Regions from separate parts of the Pseudomonas sp. PLMAX genome, predicted to be linked through region 2. Evidence: predicted binding sites of a transcription regulator. Region 2 holds the regulator's gene; each other region holds the start of a gene.
The links. Region 2 encodes sigma-54, which starts transcription at its own class of promoters, with help from an activator protein. Its sites were predicted from a motif close to ANTGGCATNNANNTTGCTNT; they were not measured.

Region 1 (4,381 bases), 2.4 Mb from region 2:
GGGAAACGTTGGCCAGGCGCACACCGCTGCCGACGGTCTTGTTACCCGTGCCCAGTTTGGTGGACGAGTACACGTCCGAAAATTCCGCACGGGACGATTTGAATCCGACGGTTGCGACGTTGGCGATGTTGTTGCCGGTTACGTCCAGTTGCTTGTTGGCGGCATAGAGACCGCTAAGGCCGATGTTGAAAGACATAGTCCACTCCGTTGTGCCGGGTTAGTCGGCTCTATATACCAATGGTTTGCACTTTGGACAGGGCGATACTGCCCAGCCCAGCCAGATTGAGCATCAATTCACCGCCGGTCTGGCTGAGAGTCACGCTGGTGACGGTTGCTGGCAGGTTGGTGATCAGCGCAACGCTCTGTTCATCGATGGTGGTCGCTGCGGCAAAGGTGTAAGTCCCCACCGGGGCCACGTTACCGGCATCGTCCTTGCCATCCCAGGTGAAGCTGGCATCGCCGGCTTTCTGATCAGTCAGCTCGATAGTGCGAACGACCTTGCCATCCTTGTCGGTAACTTTCACCGTGGCCGAGGCTACGGATTGAGGCAACACGACCGCCCCGGTCATGCCCTTCGTTGTATCGACCACTGCCTTGTCGCCCGGCGCAATGACCGAACGGCCAACCAGCGACGAAGCTTGCAATGCCTGTGATGAGCCGAAGGCGCCAGCAATGCCGCTCACGGTACCGTTGAGCGTGGTGATGCCTTCAAGGCTACTGAATTGTGCCAACTGCGCCACGAACTCGCCGTTGTCCTGCGGTTCCAGCGGATTCTGGTTTTTCAATTGCGTGACCAGCAATTGCAGGAACGCATCCTTGCCCAAGGCCTTTTTACCCGAAGCGCTACCCGCCGCTGACGCCAGACTATCGTCTGTCTTGGTCTTTACCGCGGAGTTGGCCAGGATATCGTTGATATTCAAACCACTGGTGGTATCGGTAACACTCATCTGAGTCGCCCCTTATCACTGACCGAGGGTCAGGACCTTCTGCATCATGGTCTTGGCGGTATTCATCATTTCGGCGTTGGTCTGGAACGAACGGCTCGCGGAAATCATGTCAGCCATTTCTTCCACCACGTTGACGTTCGGGTAGTAGACGTAGCCCTTGGCATCGGCGGCCGGATGGTTCGGCTCATAGCGTGCTTCAAGGTTGCTCTGGTCTTCGACCACGCCCAGCACCTGAACGCCTTGACCAGCCGCGTCCTGGTTCTGGAACAGCGAATCGCTGCCGCCAGCCTGGCCGCCCTGGAACATGGTGGCGAACACCGGGTGACGCGCACGGTAGGTCTGGTCGATGCTCGAGGAGACCGTCTCGGCGTTGGCGATGTTCGAGGCCACGGTGTTCAAGCGCGTGGTCTGGGCACTCATGCCGCTACCGGCAATGTTGAAAACACTGGACAGGGACATGACTTACTCTCCGCGCAGGGCTGACACCAGCCCTTTGAATTTGCTGTTGAGCAGGGTGAAGCTGGCCTGGAAGTTGACCGAGTTTTCCGCGTAGTTCGACTGTTCCAGCTGGGCGTCCACGGTGTTCTGGTCGATCGACGGTTGCATCGGCGTGCGGTACATCAGCGACTCGTCGCCATTGCCCAGGCCCTGGGCTTCGATATGACGGTTGTTGGTCATGTTCAGGGCGAAGGTGCCGTTTTTGGCCTTGTCGTTCTGCGCCTCGAGTACTTTCGAGAACTCCAGGTCCCGCGCCTTGTAGTTCGGGGTGTCGGCGTTGGCAATGTTGTTGGCCAGGACTTCGGCACGCTGGGCGCGGAAGCCCAGAGCCTTTTCGTGAATACCGAGCGCTTTATCGAAGCTGATGCTCATGTCGGGAAACCTTTGGGTGACCTGATTTTTCGTAGGATGGACATAGCAAGCGTCATGCCAATCCAGAAAACCCCGTAAACCGGGGCTTTGCGGGCATTGGCCCCGGCGGCAACGACAGAAAAGCGGCAACCGGCTTCCGCTGGATGCCGCTTTTCTGCCGCTTGCCTCTGCTTACGAAGACGCCAACCTACCCTGTGGGAGCGAGCTTGCTCGCGATGACGGTGTGACAGTTTGCATTGATGTCGACTGACATGACGCCATCGCGAGCAAGCTCGCTCCCACAGAGGTCATGCGGTGCCTGTGAGAAATCATCAGGCACAAAAAACGGGAGGCCCTGAGGACTCCCGTTATTTTTGCAACACCAACGATTCATTTCGCCTGGTAAATAATCCCCGGGCTGCACTGGACCATCTGGTAATGATCCGGCAATCCGTTCAACGCTTCTGAAGCACCGAGGAACAGATAACCGCCCGGCTTCAACGTGCTGTGAATACGCAACAGGATGTCCTTCTTCACTTCGGCGGAGAAGTAGATCAGCACGTTGCGACAGAACACGATGTCGAACTTGCCAAGGCTCGCGTAGCTGTCCAGCAGGTTGAACGAACGAAACTCGACCCGGCTCTTGATTGGCGCCTTGATCGCCCAGCGCCCCGGCCCTTTCGGGTCGAAATAACGCTGCAGGCGCTCGGGAGACAGGCCGCGACCTATGGCCAGGCTGTCGTACTCGCCCGTCTTGCAGTTGTTCAACATGGTGCCCGACAGGTCGGTGGCCACAATCTGCACGCCCATCCTCAACTGCCCTGGATTGAACCGCTCGAACTCATCAATGGACATCGACAGCGAATACGGTTCCTGGCCCGATGAGCACGCCGCCGACCAGATCCGCAGACGCTGGCCGGGACTGGCCTTGATCGCTTCAGGCAGCACCTTGTTCTTCAATACTTCAAACGGATAGGTGTCCCGAAACCACAAGGTTTCGTTGGTCGTCATCGCATCCACGACCATCTCGCGCAATCCGCTGCGCGGCTGGGTCTGGATGCGCTGGACCAGTTCACCCAGGGACTTGATGCCCTGCTGCTCCATCAGTTTGTTGAGACGGCTGGAGACCAGATACTGCTTGTTTTCACCGAGCAAAATGCCACAGGCTTTTTCCAGGAACACCCGGAACTGTTCGAAATCCAAATTACCCGTAGACAATGCTGCCGCCTCTAAAATCGTGTGACTGCCGGGGGCCGAACGCCCCTAGCTGATGTCTGCTGCCTTGATCCGGTCGACTACCCGGGATGCCAGGTCATCAGGACGGAACTTGGCCAGGAAGTCATCGGCACCGACCTTCCTGACCATCGCCTGATTGAACACACCTGACAACGAAGTATGCAGGATGATATGAAGCTTTTGCATGCGCGGGTCGTTGCGGATCTCGGCCGTGAGGGTGTACCCGTCCATTTCCGGCATCTCGATGTCGGAAATCATCATCAGGAATTCCTCTTCCGGCCGCTTGCCCTCGTCGACCAGTTTGCGCAGGTAATCCAGCGCTTGCCGGCCGTCGTTCAACGCCACCACTTCAACACCGACCGTTTGCAGGCAACGGGTGACCTGCTTGCGCGCCACCGACGAGTCATCGACCGTCAGCACGCGCAAGGAGAGCGCCTTGTGCTGGGTCTCGACATCCACCACCCCGGCGGAAATCGCTTCCGGGGTCGGCGCAACTTCTGCCAGCACCTTCTCGACGTCGATGATTTCGACCAACTGGTTGTCGACCCGAGTCACCGCCGTCAGGTAGTGGTCGCGCCCCGTGCCCTTGGGTGGCGGATGAATCTCCTCCCAATTCATGTTGACGATGCGTTCCACCGAGCGCACCAGGAATCCCTGGGTCTTGGTGTTGTACTCCGTGATGATCACGAAAGGGTTGCCCTTGTCCTTCAAGCCACCGGAACCGGTCGCCATCGCCAGATCAAGGATCGGAATGGTCGCCCCCCGAATATTCGCCACGCCACACACGACAGGACTGGACTTGGGCATCAACGTCAGCTTGGGGCATTGCAACACCTCCCGCACCTTGAACACGTTGATCCCATACAGCTGCTGGCCGTCGAGACGGAACAACAGCAACTCAAGGCGATTCTGCCCCACCAGTTGCGTGCGCTGGTTTACCGAATCCATTACACCAGCCATGCCTGACTCCTACGCCAACGCCAAGTGTTGTTGCGACGCGCCTTCTGCACTAAACGGCACGGCGCTTGCTTTTTATCTGTCATGAACACAGAACCGACATTTTTCCGCCGCCTGACCACCCCCTGCCGCCAATGGCTCGGGGTGTTGTCGGCTGTTTGCCTGTTCAACGCTGGCAGCCCTGCCCTTGCTGACGCGGTTACCTTGCCTGACATGCTTATCGGCGTCACCCAGGGCTTTCTTGAATTCACCGTAGAGGACTATCTGGCGACGAGTCAAACCCAGGGTCGCTACGAAATCCAGGTGAACCCGCTCGATCCGCGCCTGCGCATGCCCATGTGCGACAAGGAATTGACAGCCACCCTGGAGAGTCCGGCCAAGCCTTTGGGCCG
Region 2 (4,381 bases):
GATGATCAAGCGCATGATTAGTGACCGTTTTGCTCGTCCAGGACAACCTGATACAAGGCTTCATTGCTCGCGGCACTGCGCAGTTTTTCGCGCACTTCCTTGCGGTCGAGCATGCTGGCGATCTGGCGCAAAAGCTCCAGGTGCGCATCGGTAGCGGCTTCCGGGACCAGTAGCACGAACAACAGGTCAACCGGGGCGCCATCGATGGCGTCGAAATCGATAGGGGCGTCGAGGTGCATCAAGGCGCTGATGGGCGATGTGCAGCCCTTCAGGCGACAGTGGGGAATGGCGATGCCGTTGCCAAAACCGGTCGAACCGAGTTTTTCACGGGCAATCAAAGCCTCGAAGACATCTTGCATCTCCAGATCCGGCACTTCCCGGGCGATCAGGTTGGCAATTTGCTCGAGGGCTTTCTTTTTACTGCCGCCCGGCACGTTCACCAGGGAACGGCCGGGGGTCAGGATGCTTTCAAGTCGGATCATGGGTTGGGAGTGTTAACGACCCGTAGCGCCCTGGAGGAGGCTCTGGGTCTTTTCCTTATGCTTTTTGAGTTGTTTATCCAGCTTGTCGGTCAGTAAGTCGATAGCTGCGTACATATCAGTATGTTCCGCGTTTGCGACGACCTCATTGCCGGGAATATGCAGCGTGGCTTCGATTTTTTGCTTCAGCTTTTCGACGCACATCGTGACTTGCACGTTGGTGATCTTGTCGAAATGTCGCTCCAATCGTTCGAGTTTTTCGCCGATGTAGGTGCGAAGAGGTTCGGTCACTTCCAGTTGGTGTCCACTGATGTTGACTTGCATACAGCTTCTCCTTCGTTGCCAGTGCATAAAGCGGCAGATCCAGATGATCTGCCACTGGAACGCTGTGGCGTGGCCCTACATCAACCGCTTGCGTTCGCTCGAAGGCGCGATCCCGAGGGATTCGCGGTACTTGGCGACGGTGCGGCGAGCCACCTGAATGCCTTGTGCCTCCAGTAAACCAGCGATCTTGCTGTCACTCAACGGCTTTTTCTGATTTTCCGCCGCCACCAGTTTTTTGATGATCGCGCGAATCGCCGTGGACGAGCATTCTCCGCCCTCGGAGGTGCTGACGTGACTGGAGAAAAAGTATTTCAGTTCATAGATGCCCCGAGGGGTATGCATGAATTTCTGCGTGGTCACCCGCGAAATCGTCGACTCGTGCATGCCGACCGCTTCGGCGATGTCATGCAGCACCAGCGGTTTCATGGCCTCGTCGCCGTACTCCAGGAAGCCGCGCTGATGCTCGACAATCTGCGTGGCCACTTTCATCAGGGTTTCGTTGCGGCTCTGCAGGCTCTTGATGAACCAGCGGGCTTCCTGCAGCTGATTGCGCATGAAGGTGTTGTCGGCGCTGGTGTCGGCACGGCGCACGAAGCCTGCGTACTGGGCGTTGACCCGCAGGCGCGGCACCGACTCCTGGTTCAACTCCACCAACCAGCGCTCGTTGTCCTTGCGCACGATCACGTCGGGTACCACGTATTCGGCTTCGGTCGACTCGATTTGCGAGCCAGGGCGCGGGTTGAGGCTCTGCACGAGTTCGATCACCTGGCGCAGTTCGTCTTCCTTGAGCTTCATGCGGCGCATCAGCTGGCTGTAGTCGCGGCTGCCGAGCAAGTCGATGTAGTCGGTGACCAGGCGCTTGGCCTCGGCCAGCCAAGGCGTCTTGGCGGGTAGCTGGCGCAATTGCAGCAGCAGGCATTCGCCCAGGTTGCGGGCAGCGATGCCGGCGGGTTCGAATTGCTGGATGCGGTGCAGGACGGCTTCGATTTCGTCCAGTTCGATGTCCAGTTCCGGATCGAAGGCTTCGAGGATCTCCTCCAGCGTCTCGTCCAGATAACCCTGGTTGTTGATGCAGTCGATCAGGGTCACGGCGATCAGGCGATCGGTGTCGGACATCGGTGCCAGGTTCAATTGCCACAGCAGGTGGCTTTGCAGGCTCTCGCCCGCCGATGTGCGGGTGGTGAAATCCCACTCGTCGTCATCGTTGCTCGGCAGGCTGCTGGCACTGGTCTGGTACACGTCTTCCCAGGCGGTGTCGACCGGCAGTTCGTTAGGAATTCGCTCGTTCCAGTCGCCTTCCTCGAGGTTATCGACCGTCGGGGCGGTTTCCTGGTAAGAGGGTTCCTGGATGTCGGTACTGGGCTTGTGTTCGGCGTTGTCGGCCAGCGGGTCGGAATTGTCGAAGTCGTCGCCTTCTTCCTGGCGCTCGAGCATCGGGTTGGACTCCAGGGCCTCCTGGATTTCCTGTTGCAGGTCCAGGGTCGACAATTGGAGCAGGCGGATGGCCTGTTGCAGCTGCGGTGTCATCGTCAGCTGCTGGCCCATTCTCAAGACTAGCGATGGTTTCATGGCAGGGGCTTAACACCTTATTCGCCGGCGCACATGCGCCATCCACTACAGGGCGCCGGAGCGCCAAACATAAGCAAATTATATGCCCGAAACCGCGGCGTTTGCCTAGAGCGCTGTAACAATAAAAAAAGGTTGATTTTTTATTGCGCCGAGCGCTCGGTCGACCCGCCGGACACCTCGACGCTTACAGACGGAATTCGTGCCCCAGGTACACTTCCTTGACCAGGTCATTGGCCAGGATGGTTTCAGCGTCACCTTCGGCGATCAGTTGGCCATCGTTGACGATATAGGCGGTTTCGCAGATATCCAGGGTTTCACGGACGTTGTGGTCGGTGATCAGTACGCCGATGCCCTTGGCCTTGAGGTGATGGATGATCTGCTTGATGTCGCCCACCGAAATCGGGTCGACGCCGGCGAACGGTTCGTCGAGCAGGATGAATTTCGGGTTGGTGGCCAGTGCCCGGGCGATTTCCACGCGGCGGCGCTCGCCGCCGGACAGGCTCATGCCGAGGTTGTCGCGGATGTGGCTGATGTGGAATTCCTGCAGCAGGCTTTCCAGTTCCTTGCGGCGACCGGCCTTGTCGAGTTCCTTGCGGGTCTCGAGGATGGCCATGATGTTGTCGGCCACCGACAGTTTGCGGAAGATCGACGCTTCCTGTGGCAGATAGCCGATGCCCGCCTTGGCGCGACCGTGCATCGGCTGGTGGCTGACGTCGAGGTCATCAATCAGCACGCGGCCCTGATCGGCCTGTACCAGGCCGACGATCATGTAGAAGCAGGTGGTCTTGCCGGCGCCGTTGGGGCCGAGCAGGCCGACGATCTGGCCGCTGTCGATGGACAGGCTGACGTCACGCACGACCTGGCGGCTCTTGTAGCTCTTGGCCAGGTGCTGGGCTTTCAGAGTTGCCATTACGGGGCCTTTTGCTCGTCGGTTTTCTTTTTCGGCTGGATCACCATGTCGATGCGCGGACGCGACTCGGTCACCTTGCTGCCTGTGGCGCGACCGGCGCTGGCCAGTTTCTTCTCGGTGTCATAGACGATTTTCTCGCCTTGGGTGACGTTGTTGTCCTTGTCGATGACTTTGGCCTTGTCGATCAGCACGACGCGGTTTTGCGGAGCGAGGTACTGGATGGTCACGCCCCAGCCCTGCACCGGCTTGGCGTCGCCAGCCGTCTGCATTTGCTCGAAGTAAGCCAGGTTGCCCACCGAGGTCACCACGTCGATGTCGCCGTTCGGCGCGCGGGTCATGGTCACCTTGTTGCCGGTGACCTTCATCGAGCCCTGGGTGATGATGACGTCGCCGGTGTACGTGGCGATGCCTTGCTTGTCGTCCAGCTGGGCATCGTCGGCCTGAATGCGAATAGGCTGCTGTTGATCGTCCGGCAGAGCCCAGGCGCTCACGCTTCCCAGTGCAGCGCCCAGACTGAGCAAAATAGGGAGGGTTTTAACGAGCCTCATACTGTCCTCTTACGTTCGATAGCAGGTGTATCCTGCTTTCTTTCAAATACGCCTTCATTCCCTTGCCAGTCGATACACCGCCAGCGCCGTCGATTCTAACGTCTCGCTCGGTCTGCGCATATTGCTGCTGCGGGAACACGGTCATGCGAGTGGTGGTGATCAGCGTCCTGCGATTTTTCTCGTCAAAACGTGTAATGCGTACTGAATCGATCAACTCGACCTCAGTGCCGTCGGGATTGACCTCGCCTTTTTCGCTCTGCACGTGCCACGGAAACTCGGTGCCGCGGAACATGTTCAGGTCGGGGTTTGTCAGCAGCGTCACCTCGGTGGCCTTGAGGTGCTCGACCTTGTCCGACGTCATCTCGTACTGCAGCCTGCCGTCCGGCAGGAACTGTACGCTGTGGGCGTTGGTGGCGTAATAGTCGATCGCACTCTCATCGACTTGCACGACCGGCTTGTCGAGGAAGCGTTCCGGGCTGATGTTCCAGTAGCCGACCGCAGCGAAAATCGCCGTGATGCTACCGAACACCAGTATGTTGCGAAACTTTTTA
Region 3 (4,381 bases), 580 kb from region 2:
TTGGCCATAAGGCTGGTCATCCAGCAACAGCTGCAGTAGATGCGGGCCTTGCAGGCGCGGTTCGATCAGTACGTTGACGGTGAAGGTGCCGTTGTTGGCGCGCAGGGCTTCGGTGGTGGGCAGGCCCGTGAGTTCCAGTACGTTGTAGGCGATCCTGGGCTGATCTTGCGACTGGGTGGGGGTGGGAGGTGCTTGCGTGGGCTGGGGCTGGGCGCGATTGAGCGGTGGCAGTTCGACCGGCTGCGCGGTGACGCCATCGGGTGGTTGATTGCTATACGCCGTGTTGCCCTGGGCGTCGATGTACTTGTAGTCTGCGCTGTGGCGGGCAGGGCGATCAGCAGCAGGATGAGGAGAAAGCCACGAGGCATGAAATCGACCGGAAGCGAAAGCATTGGAGTGCAGCATAGGTCAGGGGGGTGGTTGTCCCAAGTGAATCAAGATCAAAAGATCGCAGCCTTCGGCAGCTCCTACTATGGGAATGGCGTGCACCCTGTAGGAGCTGCCGCAGGCTGCGATCTTTTGACTCATGAAAAAGGCCTCCCGAAGGAGGCCTCTTTTTTGTCACGCCGCGTGTCGCAGCGCTACCGGATCAGCAGCTGTAGTACAGCTCGTATTCCAGTGGGTGTACGAAGGTACGTACCTTGATTTCTTCTTCGCTTTTCAGGGCGATGTAAGCGTCGATGAAGTCGTCGCTGAAAACGCCGCCTTTGGTCAGGAACGCACGACCTTTGTCCAGCTCTTCCAGGGCTTCTTTCAGGCTGCCGCAAACTTGTGGGATCTCTTTCGCCTCTTCAGGCGGCAGGTCATACAGGTTTTTGTCAGCTGCATCGCCAGGGTGGATCTTGTTCTGGATGCCGTCCAGGCCGGCCATCAGCAGTGCGGCGAAGCACAGGTACGGGTTGGCAGCCGGATCCGGGAAGCGAGCTTCGATACGGCGGGCTTTCGGGCTCGACACGTAAGGAATACGGATCGAAGCGGAACGGTTGCGAGCCGAGTAGGCCAGCATTACCGGCGCTTCGAAGCCTGGAACCAGACGCTTGTAGGAGTTGGTAGCCGGGTTGGTGAAGCCGTTCAGGGCCTTACCGTGCTTGATGATGCCGCCGATGAAGTACAGGGCGGTATCGGACAGGCCGGCATAACCTTCGCCAGCGAAAGTGTTCTTGCCTTCTTTCCAGATGGACATGTGCACGTGCATGCCCGAGCCGTTGTCGCCGTACAGCGGCTTAGGCATGAAGGTAGCGGTGCGACCGTAGGCGTCGGCAACGTTGTGCACGACGTACTTCAGGGTTTGGGTTTCGTCGGCTTTCTTCACCAGGGTGTTGAATTTGACGCCGATTTCGTTCTGGCCGGCAGTTGCCACTTCGTGGTGGTGAACTTCGACGGTCAGGCCCATTTCTTCCAGTGCGTTGCACATGGAGGTACGGATTTCGTGGTCGTGGTCGAACGGTGGAACCGGGAAGTAGCCGCCTTTGACGCCTGGACGGTGGCCCTTGTTGCCGCCTTCGATGTCCTGGTCGGACATCCAGGAACCTTGTTCGGAGTAGATCTTGAACATGGAGCCGGAAATGTCGGACTTGAACTTCACCTGGTCGAAGATGAAGAACTCTGGCTCTGGACCGGCGAACACGGTGTCACCGATACCGGTGGATTTCAGGTGCTCTTCGGCGCGCTTGGCGATCGCGCGTGGGTCGCGGTCGTAGCCTTGCATGCTCGAAGGCTCGATGATGTCGCAGACCAGGATCAGGGTCGGCTCTTCGGTGAACGGGTCCAGGACAGCGGTGGAGTCGTCTGGCATCAGGATCATGTCGGAGGCTTCGATGCCTTTCCAGCCAGCGATGGACGAACCGTCGAACATCTTGCCGACTTCGAAGAAGTCATCATCCAGCGCGTCGCGAGCCGGCATGGTCACGTGGTGCTGAGTGCCTTTGGTGTCCGTGAAGCGCAGATCAATCCACTTGACGTCATGATCTTTAATGAGTTGAACCGACTTCGACATAGTGTCCTCCGGGTGGCTTAGGGCTGGTAGTGGATGCCCTTAATAGTTGGTGATGCCGGCGCGAATACTCTGCCAAGGCAACCTGCCTCACAAGGGAGCAAATTGCATGCCAGTGCCCCACCATGGGTTTTTTGCCCCAAATTCACGCCTGTCAGGCGGAAAAGCACATTAAAGCGGAATAATGCGCCCTACAATGTGGCGTTCATTTCAATAAATGACCTGTTTTGGTGCGCTAAAAACCTTCTGCACATTAACTGGTTAAACCTTGAGCAATTTCCGCTATAATCCGCGCCCCCCTTTTTCGGCAGGCCCTGCGCGCGCTGTTTCCATGAAATTAATCGTAAAAGTCTTTCCCGAGATCACCATCAAGAGCCGCCCGGTACGGATGCGTTTCATCCGTCAGTTGGCCAAGAACATCCGTGCCGTGCTCCGTGACCTGGACCCGGCTGTGGTGGTGAACGGTGTGTGGGACAATCTCGAGCTGGAAACCCGCGTCAGCGAGCCCAAGGCCCTGAAGGAGATGGGCGAGCGCCTGAGCTGCATGCCGGGCATCGCGCATTTCCTGCAGATCGACGAGTACCCGCTGGGTGACTTCGATGACATCGTCGAGAAGTGCAAGCAGCACTACGGCGATGCACTGGCTGGCAAGATTTTTTCGGTACGTTGCAAGCGCGCCGGCAAGCATCCGTTCAGCTCGATCGATATCGAGAAATATGTCGGCAGCCAGTTACGCCGCCAGTGCGGTGCCGCCGGAATCGACCTGAAAAAGCCTGAAATCGAAGTTCGTATCGAAGTTCGCGACCAACGGTTGTTCGTGATCCACAGCCAGCACAATGGCATCGGCGGTTATCCGCTGGGTGCGCTGGAGCAGACGCTGGTGCTGATGTCCGGTGGTTTCGACTCCACCGTCGCGGCCTACCAGATCATGCGCCGCGGCCTGATGGCGCATTTCTGCTTCTTCAACCTGGGTGGACGTGCCCACGAATTGGGCGTCATGGAAGTCGCGCATTTCATCTGGAAGAAGTACGGCAGCTCGCAACGCGTGTTATTTGTCAGTGTGCCGTTCGAGGAAGTGCTGGGAGAAATTCTCGGAAAAGTCGATAACAGTCATATGGGCGTAGTATTGAAGCGTATGATGTTGCGCGCTTCCTCGCAGATTGCCGACCGACTGCACATCGAGGCACTGGTCACCGGTGAGGCGATCTCCCAGGTATCGAGCCAGACGCTGCCGAACCTGTCCGTGATCGACTGCGTAACCGACAAGCTGGTCTTGCGTCCGCTGATCGCCAGTCACAAGCAGGACATCATCGACCTGGCCAACGAAATCGGCACCGCCGACTTCGCCAGGCACATGCCGGAGTACTGCGGGGTCATCTCGGTGAACCCCAAGACCGCTGCCAAGCGCTATCGCGTGGAGCACGAAGAGAAAGAGTTCGACATGGCAGTCCTCGAGCGTGCACTCGAGAACGCCAAACTGGTACCGATCGATCGCGTGATCGACGAATTGGGCCAGGATCTGCAAATTGAAGAAGTCAGCGAAGCGCTGGCCGGTCAGATCGTCATCGATATCCGTCACCCGGATGCCGCTGAAGACGACCCGCTGGACCTTGCTGGCATCGAGGTACAAACGATGCCGTTTTATGCACTGAACGCTCGTTTCAAGGAACTGGACCCTACTCGCCAGTACCTGCTTTATTGCGACAAAGGCGTGATGAGTCGCCTGCATGCCCACCATTTGCTCAGTGAGGGGCATGCCAATGTGCGCGTTTATCGACCGAGCTAAGTGCCCGGGGCTGTTTGCCTGTGGCTTGCGTCACCGGCCCCCCGACGCCGCCGTCAAGCTGTAACGGCAAGGCCTGACTCTACTGTAAATCGCTGCCAAGACTTGTCAGCGCACCGAATCCTCTGATCGAGATACACAAGTGATCGAAAATCTACGCAACATCGCCATCATTGCTCACGTTGACCATGGTAAAACCACCCTGGTAGACAAACTCCTGCGTCAATCCGGCACCCTGGAGCGCAACGAGCTCAACGACGAGCGCGTGATGGACTCCAACGACCAGGAAAAAGAGCGCGGTATTACCATTCTGGCGAAAAACACCGCCATCAACTGGAACGGCTACCACATCAACATCGTGGACACCCCGGGCCACGCCGACTTCGGCGGCGAAGTTGAACGCGTAATGTCGATGGTCGACTCCGTTCTGCTGCTGGTTGACGCTCAAGACGGCCCTATGCCGCAAACCCGTTTCGTGACCAAGAAGGCTTTCGAAGCCGGCCTGCGTCCAATCGTGGTCATCAACAAGGTTGACCGTCCAGGCGCGCGTCCGGACTGGGTTCTGGACCAGATCTTCGACCTGTTCGACAACCTGGGTGCCACCG

Region 1: the regulator sigma-54 is predicted to act here: its motif matches at 1,860-1,879, upstream of flgB (flagellar basal body rod protein FlgB).
Region 3: the regulator sigma-54 is predicted to act here: its motif matches at 2,091-2,110, upstream of glnA (glutamate--ammonia ligase).

What each region holds. Positions count from the first base shown of each region.
Region 1 is NZ_CP064949.1:5,752,751-5,757,131, forward strand. Features, by position in the region: gene flgE (flagellar hook protein FlgE) at 1-196, opposite strand, end outside; gene flgD (flagellar hook assembly protein FlgD) at 228-947, opposite strand; gene flgC (flagellar basal body rod protein FlgC) at 963-1,406, opposite strand; gene flgB (flagellar basal body rod protein FlgB) at 1,410-1,817, opposite strand; gene cheR (protein-glutamate O-methyltransferase CheR) at 2,187-3,014, opposite strand; gene DKB71_RS26170 (chemotaxis protein CheV) at 3,060-3,992, opposite strand; gene flgA (flagellar basal body P-ring formation chaperone FlgA) at 4,074-4,381, shown strand, end outside.
Region 2 is NZ_CP064949.1:1,058,735-1,063,115, forward strand. Features, by position in the region: gene rapZ (RNase adapter RapZ) at 1-15, opposite strand, end outside; gene ptsN (PTS IIA-like nitrogen regulatory protein PtsN) at 18-482, opposite strand; gene hpf (ribosome hibernation-promoting factor, HPF/YfiA family) at 495-803, opposite strand; gene DKB71_RS04710 (RNA polymerase factor sigma-54) at 879-2,372, opposite strand; gene lptB (LPS export ABC transporter ATP-binding protein) at 2,557-3,282, opposite strand; gene lptA (lipopolysaccharide transport periplasmic protein LptA) at 3,282-3,830, opposite strand; gene lptC (LPS export ABC transporter periplasmic protein LptC) at 3,817-4,381, opposite strand, start outside.
Region 3 is NZ_CP064949.1:474,919-479,299, forward strand. Features, by position in the region: partial or broken gene DKB71_RS02215 (DUF4124 domain-containing protein) at 1-368, opposite strand, end outside; gene glnA (glutamate--ammonia ligase) at 590-1,996, opposite strand; gene thiI (tRNA uracil 4-sulfurtransferase ThiI) at 2,325-3,779, shown strand; gene typA (translational GTPase TypA) at 3,919-4,381, shown strand, end outside.